One region of the Rhizorhabdus phycosphaerae genome, then DNA from elsewhere that is predicted to be linked to it. Evidence: predicted binding sites of a transcription regulator. Region 1 holds the regulator's gene; each other region holds the start of a gene.
The links. Region 1 encodes LexA, which represses DNA repair genes until DNA is damaged. Its sites were predicted from a motif close to GTTCCNCNCTTGTTCT; they were not measured.

Region 1 (2,198 bases):
CTACCGCTTTCCCGAGATCGGCTTCATCCTGCACCCCGACCATTGGCGGCAGGGGCTGGCGCGAGAGGCTTTGGCTGCCGTGATACACCGCGCCTTCACGGTTCATCGCCTGCCGCGCATCCTCGCCGACGTCGATCCCGACAATGCGGCGTCGCTCGCTCTGTTGCGTGGGCTGGGCTTTCTGGAAACGGGGCGTGCCGAGCGGACCTGGCTCGTTGGTGGCCGCTGGTGCGACAGCGTCTATCTCGCGCTCGATGCCGGGGATCGGCGCGTCGGGCGCTAGACGGCATTGGCAGTCGCCCGGGGTCGCCCTATCACCCGCCCGACCGAACAAGAGGAGAGAGATGATGGAATTGCGCTACGTCACCGTGGGCACCAACGACATGGAAAAGGCGCTTGCCTTCTACGCCGATCTGCTGGCGACGCAGGGTGCGACGAAGATGTTCGACCATCCGAGTGGGGGCGCGGTGTTCGGCAAGGAGGGCAAGCCGATGCTGGGTCTCGTCCGTCCGTTCGACGGCAAGGATGCGACCGCCGGCAATGGCACGATGATCGCGTTCGAGCTGGAAAGCCGCGAGGCGGTCGACGCCTTCCATGCCAAGGCGCTGGCGCTGGGCGGGGCCGACGAAGGCGCGCCGGGCGAGCGTGGCCCGGGCTTCTACATGTCCTATTTCCGCGATCTCGACGGCAACAAATTCTCGGCCTGCAAATTCGGCTGAGCTGATGGGCGCCCGGTCCCATTGCGGGGCCGGGCCTGCCGATCGGATCAGTAGCGGCGCAGCAGTCCGGCGAGCTTGCCCTGGATCTGCACCTGATCCGGGCGATAACGCTGCGGATCATAGGAGCGGTTGGCCGGATCGAGCCGGACCATGCCGCCTTCGCGCCGGAAATATTTCAGCGTCGCTTCATGGTCGGCGATCAGCGCCACCACGATCTCGCCGTCGCGGGCAGTCTCCGCGCGGCGGATGAGCGCATAGTCGCCATCGAGAATGCCGGCCTCGACCATCGAGTCTCCCGACACCTCCAGCGCATAATGTTCGCCCGGGCCGAGCAACGCGGCGGGAACCGAGAGCGAGCTCTGTCCCTCCATCGCCTCGATCGGCAGGCCGGCGGCGATGCGGCCGTGCAGCGGAATCTCGAGCACATTCTCGTTCGCGGCCTGCGGCACGACAGCCGGAGCCTTCGCCTTGGCGGTGGACGCCGCGACCTTTCCCGACATTTCCGGCACACGCAGCACTTCCAGCGCGCGGGCGCGATTGGGCAGGCGGCGGATGAAATTGCGTTCCTCGAGCGCGCTGATCAGGCGGTGCACGCCCGACTTGGACTTGAGCTCCAGCGCTTCCTTCATTTCCTCGAAGGAAGGCGAGACCCCGGTCGCCGACAGGCGCTCCTGGATGAAGCAGAGCAGTTCATGTTGCTTGCGCGTGAGCATGGTCTTTGACCCCATCGGGAACGGACGGGGAACATTTAGGCAACTGTAGGAATCTTGTCAAGCGAAGGGCAGGATCTCCACCTCCGCGCCCTCGGGAAGGGGGGGGGCCTCGGCCTCGCGGATGATCAGCAGCTCGGCCTGAACAAGGGCTGCGAGCCCGGCGCTGTCCTGTCCGGACAGGGGCTCGACCGCGCCTTCGGCCCAGCGCGCGCGGACATATTCGGCGCGGTTGCCGGTCGAGGGAAGCGGTTTTGCGAGCCTCGCGGTCGCGGGCCTCGGCACGGGGCGGGCTGCGCCGAGAAGATGGGCGATGAGCGGTTTGGCGAACAGCATCGCGGTCACGAAGGCCGACACGGGATTGCCGGGCAGGCCCAGCACGATCGCGTCGCGCAATGTGCCGATCATGACCGGCTTTCCGGGCTTCATTTTCACCCGCCAGAAGTCGATCCTGGCTCCTACCTGTTCGAGCGCCGGCAGCACCAGGTCATGGTCACCGACCGAAGCGCCTCCGGTCGTGATGATGATGTCGCTTTCCGCCGCGAGTCGATCGAACGCCGCAGCGATCGCTTCACGATCGTCGCGGACGATGCCATGGTCGGTGACGATGCAGGCAGCGGTGCCCAGCAGCGCGGCGAGCATCGGTCCGTTGGACGCGGGCAGAAGCGCGCCCGGCGTGGGTTCCCCGGCCGGTACCAGCTCGTTGCCGGTCGACAGCAGCGCGACGCGCGGGCGCCGGTGGACGGGAAGGGTGCCATGCCCGCCGCTT
Region 2 (2,198 bases), 1.9 Mb from region 1:
TCGCCGACACCCTCGGCATTGCCACGGATCGCGGCCTCGAGCTTAGCCGCCAGTTCGGGATTCTCGCGCAGATAATTTTTCGCATTTTCCCGGCCCTGGCCGATGCGGATCGAATCATAGCTGAACCAGGCGCCCGACTTCTCGACCAGCCCGCCCTTGACGCCCAGGTCGAGAAGTTCGCCGACCTTGGACACGCCCTCGCCATACATGATGTCGAACTCGACCTGCTTGAACGGCGGAGCGACCTTGTTCTTGACGACCTTGACCCGCGTCGCATTGCCGACGACGTCCTCGCGATCCTTGATCGCGCCCGTACGGCGAATGTCGAGACGCACCGATGCATAGAATTTCAGCGCGTTGCCGCCAGTGGTCGTCTCGGGCGAGCCGTACATGACGCCGATCTTCATGCGGATCTGGTTGATGAAGATGACGAGGCAGCGAGAGCGACTGATCGAGCCGGTGATCTTGCGCAGCGCCTGGCTCATCAGGCGCGCCTGCAGGCCGACATGGCTGTCGCCCATCTCGCCCTCGATTTCGGCCCGGGGGACCAGCGCGGCGACCGAGTCGATCACGAGCACGTCGATCGCGTTCGAGCGCACCAGCGTATCGGCGATTTCCAGGGCCTGCTCGCCCGTATCGGGCTGCGAGACGACCAGATCGTCGATATTGACGCCGACCTTCTTCGCATAGACCGGGTCGAGCGCATGTTCGGCGTCGATGAAGGCGGCCGTGCCACCGATCTTCTGGGCCTCGGCGATGGCGTGCAGAGCGAGCGTGGTCTTGCCCGAGCTCTCTGGACCGAAGATTTCGACGATGCGGCCGCGCGGAAGGCCGCCGATGCCCAGCGCGATATCGAGCCCGAGCGATCCGCTGGAGATCGCCTCGACCTGCATCGTCTCGCGACTGCCGAGCTTCATCGCCGAGCCCTTGCCGAAGGCGCGATCGATCTGCGCCAGCGCGGCTTCAAGGGCCTTCTGCCTGTCCATATTAGCTGCTTCCTTCTCGGATCCGATGAGCTTCAACTGCGCCGACATTGTGCGTACTCCCCTCGTAGAGCGGGCCATCCGAAACCTCAAACCCGAAGTTATGTACCGCAGATGTTCCGATGGAACAAGAGGAGAACTTTCCTATTTTGTTCTGGTGCGTGCGATCAGCTTCGAGCGTGATCGGCGAGCGCCTCGCGCGCGGCCTGGCAGATCTGCTGGACCGAGAAGGGCTTCGGCAGGAAGCCGATATTGTCTATGTCGATCGACTTGCGCAGCTGCTCTTCGGCATAGCCCGACATGAAGATGATCGGGAGATCGGGGCGCTTCTCTCGGGCGGCGCGGGCCATGGTCGGTCCGTCCATCGTCGGCATGACGACGTCGGAGATCACCAGGTCGATCTGCTGCATCCGGTCGTCCAGAACCTCCAGCCCTTCCTCGCCGTTGGTCGCGGTCAGAATCTTATATCCCTGCCGCACGAGCGCGCGTTCCGCGACCGCGCGGACCATGGCCTCGTCCTCGACCAGAAGGATCGTGCCCGTCCCCCACAATTCGGTGCTGACCTCCTTGACCGGTGCGCGCGCAGCGGCGGTGCCTGCCGGGGCCTGGTGCACGGGAAGATAGATGACGAAGCTCGTCCCCCGGCCCATCTCGCTCTCCGCGAAGATGAACCCGCCCGTCTGCTTGACGATGCCGTAAACGGTCGAGAGGCCGAGCCCAGTACCCTTGCCCACCTCCTTGGTGGTGAAGAAGGGTTCGAAGATCTTGTTGAGATTGTCGGTCGGAATGCCGGTGCCGGTGTCGGTCACCCGGAGTGCCGTATATTCGGTAACCGGCATGATCTCGATGCCCAGCGCACGAACGTCGCTCTGCGATACGCCATAGGTCTGGATCGAGAGCGTTCCCCCGTCCGGCATGGCGTCGCGGGCGTTCACCGCCAAGTTGACGATCACCTGCTCGAGCTGCCCCGGGTCGGCGCGCACGGTTCCGAGATTGCGGCCGTGTGTCACTTCCAGGCGGATCGTTTCGCCCAACAGGCGCTTGAGCAGGTTGCTGATCTCGGAGATGATGTCCGGGATCTGGAGGATCTGGGGGCGCAGCGTCTGCTGCCGCGAGAAGGCCAGCAGCTGGCGGGTCAGCGCCGCCGCCCGGTTCGAATTCTGCTTGATCTGCTGAATGTCGTCATAGTCGCTGTCGCCCGGAATATGGCGCATC
Region 3 (2,198 bases), 620 kb from region 1:
CTCGCGCGCCTTGAGCGCCCAGGCGAGCTTGGGATCGATGTCGAGCGGCAACATGCCCTGCTCGTCGGTCGCCTGCGCGACCTCGCCCGGGCGATAGCCATAGAATCGCATCAGCCAGTCCGACTGGTAGAGCCGATGCTCGCGCAGCAGCGGCGGACGCTTCAGCGGAAGCACAGCGGATGCATCGGGAATCGGGCTGAAAGCCGAATAATAGACGCGGCGCAGCGCAAAGCGATCGTAAAGGCCGCTGGCGGTGTGGACGATGTCGCGATCGTTCGCCGCGTCGGCGCCGACGATCATCTGGGTCGACTGCCCCGCAGGCGCGAATTTCGGAGCCGATGGGTAGCGGCGCGACGCATCCTTGCCGTCTTCGATCGCGGTCTTCATGCCAGCCATGGCGCCCTGGATCCGCGAGGCGGACTTTTCCGGGGCCAGTCGCTCGAGGCCCGCCGCCGTCGGCAGTTCGACGTTGATGGAGATGCGATCGGCATGGCGGCCGGCAGCCTCGATCAGGCCCGGGTCGGCGTCGGGAATCGTCTTGAGGTGGATATAGCCTCGGAAGTGATGATCCTCGCGCAGGCTGCGCGCAACCTCGACGAGCTGCTCCATCGTATAGTCCGAGGACCGGATGATGCCGGAGGAGAGGAACAGCCCTTCGATATAGTTGCGGCGGTAGAAGGCCAAAGTGAGGTCGACGACCTCCCGCGCCGTGAAACGGGCGCGCCGGACGTTCGAGCTCTTGCGGTTGATGCAATAATGGCAGTCGAAGATGCAGCTGTTGGTCAGCAATATCTTGAGCAGCGAGATACAGCGGCCGTCGGGCGCATAGGCGTGGCAGATGCCCATGCCTTCGGTCGAGCCTATGCCCTTGGTCGCCCCCCGTGAATCGCGCTTGCTCGTTCCCGACGAGGCGCACGACGCGTCATATTTCGCCGCGTCGGCGAGGATTTCGAGTTTTTGACGAACGTCCAGCTGGGCCATTCGTTCTTTATATGTTCTTCACCCTCCGGCGTCCAGCCTGCCCATGGGGGAAGACTGGACGCTTCAAGAGTCGAGCGGCCGGGGGATCGATACACGGCCAACAGCCAGTTCCCCCAAGGCAGCGGATCAGCTGCCCGGGGTGTCCGCCACACCATCCGCGCCGGGCCACAAGCTGCTGTTGCCGCCCGAGGTTATCGGCGTGTCGATCTCGACATTGGTCGTTCCGATCCGGCTCACATCGATCAGGACGTTGGGGCCGGAAACGCTGTTGCCGGAGTTCGTCGCGCTGGTCGATTCGCTGCTGTCCTCGTCGCCGCCCTCGTCGGCCACGGCACTGTCGCCCGAACCGGATTCGGACGAATTGCTGCTGCCGGCGGCGCTGCTCGCCGACTCCGAGGAAGACGATCCGCCGCCCGATGAGCCGGAAGAGGAAGAGTCCGATCCCGATGTCGATCCAGACCCGCTGCCCGACAAACCGCCGAGTCCGGTCCCGCTTCCGCTACTGGTCCCGACGCTGCCGCCGGCGACACGCGTCCCCGTGAGCGACGACTGGATGTTCGTCGTGATGATCGTGGTCTCGCGCGTGACCGTCTGCATCACCACCGGTTGTGCCAGAGGCGGCGGCGGCGGGGGCGGCGGCGGGGGTGGCGGCGGCACCTCGGGCGGAGGCGGCGGCGACACCGGCGGTGGCGGTGGCGGTGGCACCTCGGGCGGCGGTGGCGGCGACACCGGCGGAGGCGGTGGCGGCGGCACCTCGGGAGGCGGCGGCGGAGACACCGGCGGAGGTGGCGGCGGCGGCACCTCGGGCGGAGGTGGCGGCGACACCGGCGGCGGCGGTGGCGGTGGCGGCGGTGGTGGCGGCGGTGGCGGGTTCCGCGGAACGGGTGCCGCACAGGCCTGGCTGTTCACCGTGCAGGTCTGGATCGTCAGGCTACCATTGGGATCGAGCAAGAAGCCAACCGTCGTGTTGCCGTTCAGTTCGAAGGTATTGATGGCAAGCGTGCCATTGCCCGACGAAACCTCCGATGGCTCCTGAGACGTCGCGGTGCCGTTCGCAGTCACCTGAACATTGGAGAGGACTTCCAGGTCGCCGCCCGCGGTGTTGATCAGGAAACTGCCAGCGGCCGAGAGCGGTCCATAGCCCGACACGTCCGCCGTGATCGAACTGATCGTCAGATCGCCGGCCACCAGCGGCAGGAAGTTGCTGCCGCTGTCAC
Region 4 (2,198 bases), 270 kb from region 1:
GTCGAGCTTCCTGCTCGGCAAGGGCGCCAATCCGAACATCAAGGATGGCCAGGGTAATACCCCGCTTCACGCAGCCGCCCTGCTCGGTTTCCAGGAGGGCGCAGAACTGCTGTTGCGCCAGAAGGCGCAGATCAACGCGACCAATGGCAGCGGTGAGACGCCGCTGGTGATCGCTGTGCAGCAGCGCAACATCCCGATGGTCCGCCTTCTGCTCACCAACGGCGCCGATCCCAAGATCGCCGACCGGATCGCCGGCAAGAATGCGATCGATTATGCGAGCGAGGATCCGCGCGGTGCGGCTGTCCTGAAGGTAATCGAGGAAACCAAGTCGACCGCACCCGCCAAGCCGAAGATGGGGCCGGGGCTGTAAGGCCGTTCGCGCGGCCGGATTAAGGCTAGACGCAGCTTTCGGGAACGCCATCCAGATCGGTCCACAATCGCCCGGCCGCCCGGCGGGCGAAGCGCAGCGTCTCTGCCTTCCTCCGCGCGCCGGAGAGCGGCCGGTGCGGAGCCTCCCGCAGGATCGCGGCCTCGTAGCGATCAGCGACGATCAGCCCGCAACAGTGCGGGCGAAAGCCTTCGCCATCGAAGGGCGAAAGATCGAATCCGCCGGGCACCGCCCAGAAGAAGCGGTCGCAATAGTCCAGATAATCGGGCCATTTTCCATCGCCCAGCAGATCGGCCCGGGACACCTTGATCTCGACGATGGTGATACAGCCGCGCGCGTCGATCGCCATCAGGTCGGCGCGACGGCCATTGCCCAGCGGCACCTCGACCAGGGGAGCCATCCCGGCATTGAGGAACAACCGCGCGACGCCGCGGGCGACGTCCCCTGCGACCATGGGCGGGAAGCTCGATTCACTGTGCAGGCAGGCGTCGGACATGCCACAGCCTAGAACAGGACGGGAACGAAGCAAAGCCGGTTCAGCGCAGGGCCGGCCACCGGCTGACCCGAATCAGGGTGCCACCGCTCCACCGACAATTTTCAGCACAGGCATTCCCGGGCAAGCCGCAAGGCCTCCCGATGATCGACTTCGACCGCCCAGAGGTCGGGGTCCGATCGCCGGCGCCTGGCGATATAGTCCGACGCCGCGCCGGGCTGCTCCAGATCGGCCGGACCAACCGGGTCCAGTCCGAACCCGCCCTCGAACCGCCAGACACGCTCGCACAAGCCGACGGGACGCCCGCGATCGGCGAGCAGGAGAAGGATCGCACCGGCCGTAGCATCGCCCTTGGCGAGCACCATCGCAGAGCCGCCCTCAGCCTCGGTCCGGCGGATCAGCGCCGACACCGACAGCCCGGTGGCGGGCCGGGCTTCGGTCATCGGTCCGCAGTCGGGCGGGCGTAGCCAGGCAGGGTGGCGAGCGGGATGCGCGAGCGCATGAAGGTACCCGTACCCCGCGCCACCTCCTCACCCTCTCCGTCGACGAGGCGCGCGTCGGCGACCAGCACCCGCCGGCGGCCGTTTACCCACCGTCCCTCGGCGACGATCGGCCCCTTTTTCATGGGGCGCGTAAGGAGCAGGTTGAAGGCCGTGGTCAGCAGGAAGAAGTCATTGACCAGGCTGTTCGCCGCGTAGAAGGCGGCATCGTCGAGCATCTTGAAATAGGTGGTGCCGTGGGCTGCGCCCGCGGCGTGATAATGGCGCGGATCCACTTCGAAATGGATACGGGCTACGCCTTCTTCGGGGATTTCGAGCCGCGAGGCGAAAAGCTGATTGATCGGTGCTGCCGCATAGAGCGATTCAAGCGCGCGATAATGCGCCTCGGCGCCGGTTTCGCCGCTCATGCCGGCGCCCGGCGGTTCAGGCGGCGTGGCGGGTTTCGCCGGTCGCGAACAGCGCGTACAGCGCATCGTCCGAACCGGCACCCCGCAGCTTTGCCACGAACGCCTTGTCGCGCATCCGCCGGCTTACCCGTGCGAGCGCCTTGAGATGCTCGACTCCCGCATCGACCGGGGACAGCAGCAGGAAGACGAGATCGACCGGAAGGTCGTCGATCGCAGCGAAGTCGATCGGCGTGCCGAGTCGCGCGAACAGACCGACGACCCGGTCGAGGCCGTCGATCTTGCCATGCGGTATCGCGATGCCCGCACCGAAGCCCGTCGAACCGAGCCGCTCGCGCTCGACGAGGCGGTCGACGACGAGCTTGGCATCGACATCGACCAGCTTCGAAGCAACCCCAGCAAGCTGCTGGAAC

Region 2: a site for LexA is predicted at 1,108-1,123, ahead of recA (recombinase RecA). Genes of this name have one in related genera too.
Region 3: a site for LexA is predicted at 984-999, ahead of G6P88_RS13840 (putative DNA modification/repair radical SAM protein). Genes of this name have one in related genera too.
Region 4: a site for LexA is predicted at 895-910, ahead of G6P88_RS12215 (MmcB family DNA repair protein). Genes of this name have one in related genera too.

The regions. Positions count from the first base shown of each region.
Region 1 is NZ_CP049107.1:2,367,812-2,370,009, reverse strand. It holds gene G6P88_RS10835 (GNAT family N-acetyltransferase) at 1-283, shown strand, start outside; gene G6P88_RS10830 (VOC family protein) at 345-719, shown strand; gene lexA (transcriptional repressor LexA) at 767-1,432, opposite strand; gene G6P88_RS10820 (molybdopterin molybdotransferase MoeA) at 1,490-2,198, opposite strand, start outside.
Region 2 is NZ_CP049107.1:503,116-505,313, forward strand. It holds gene recA (recombinase RecA) at 1-1,034, opposite strand, end outside; gene G6P88_RS02390 (hybrid sensor histidine kinase/response regulator) at 1,151-2,198, opposite strand, start outside.
Region 3 is NZ_CP049107.1:2,986,070-2,988,267, reverse strand. It holds gene G6P88_RS13840 (putative DNA modification/repair radical SAM protein) at 1-981, opposite strand, end outside; gene G6P88_RS13835 (Ig domain-containing protein) at 1,108-2,198, opposite strand, start outside.
Region 4 is NZ_CP049107.1:2,633,162-2,635,359, forward strand. It holds gene G6P88_RS12210 (ankyrin repeat domain-containing protein) at 1-370, shown strand, start outside; gene G6P88_RS12215 (MmcB family DNA repair protein) at 396-884, opposite strand; gene G6P88_RS12220 (DUF1491 family protein) at 986-1,324, opposite strand; gene G6P88_RS12225 (PaaI family thioesterase) at 1,321-1,788, opposite strand; gene G6P88_RS12230 (PTS sugar transporter subunit IIA) at 1,805-2,198, opposite strand, start outside.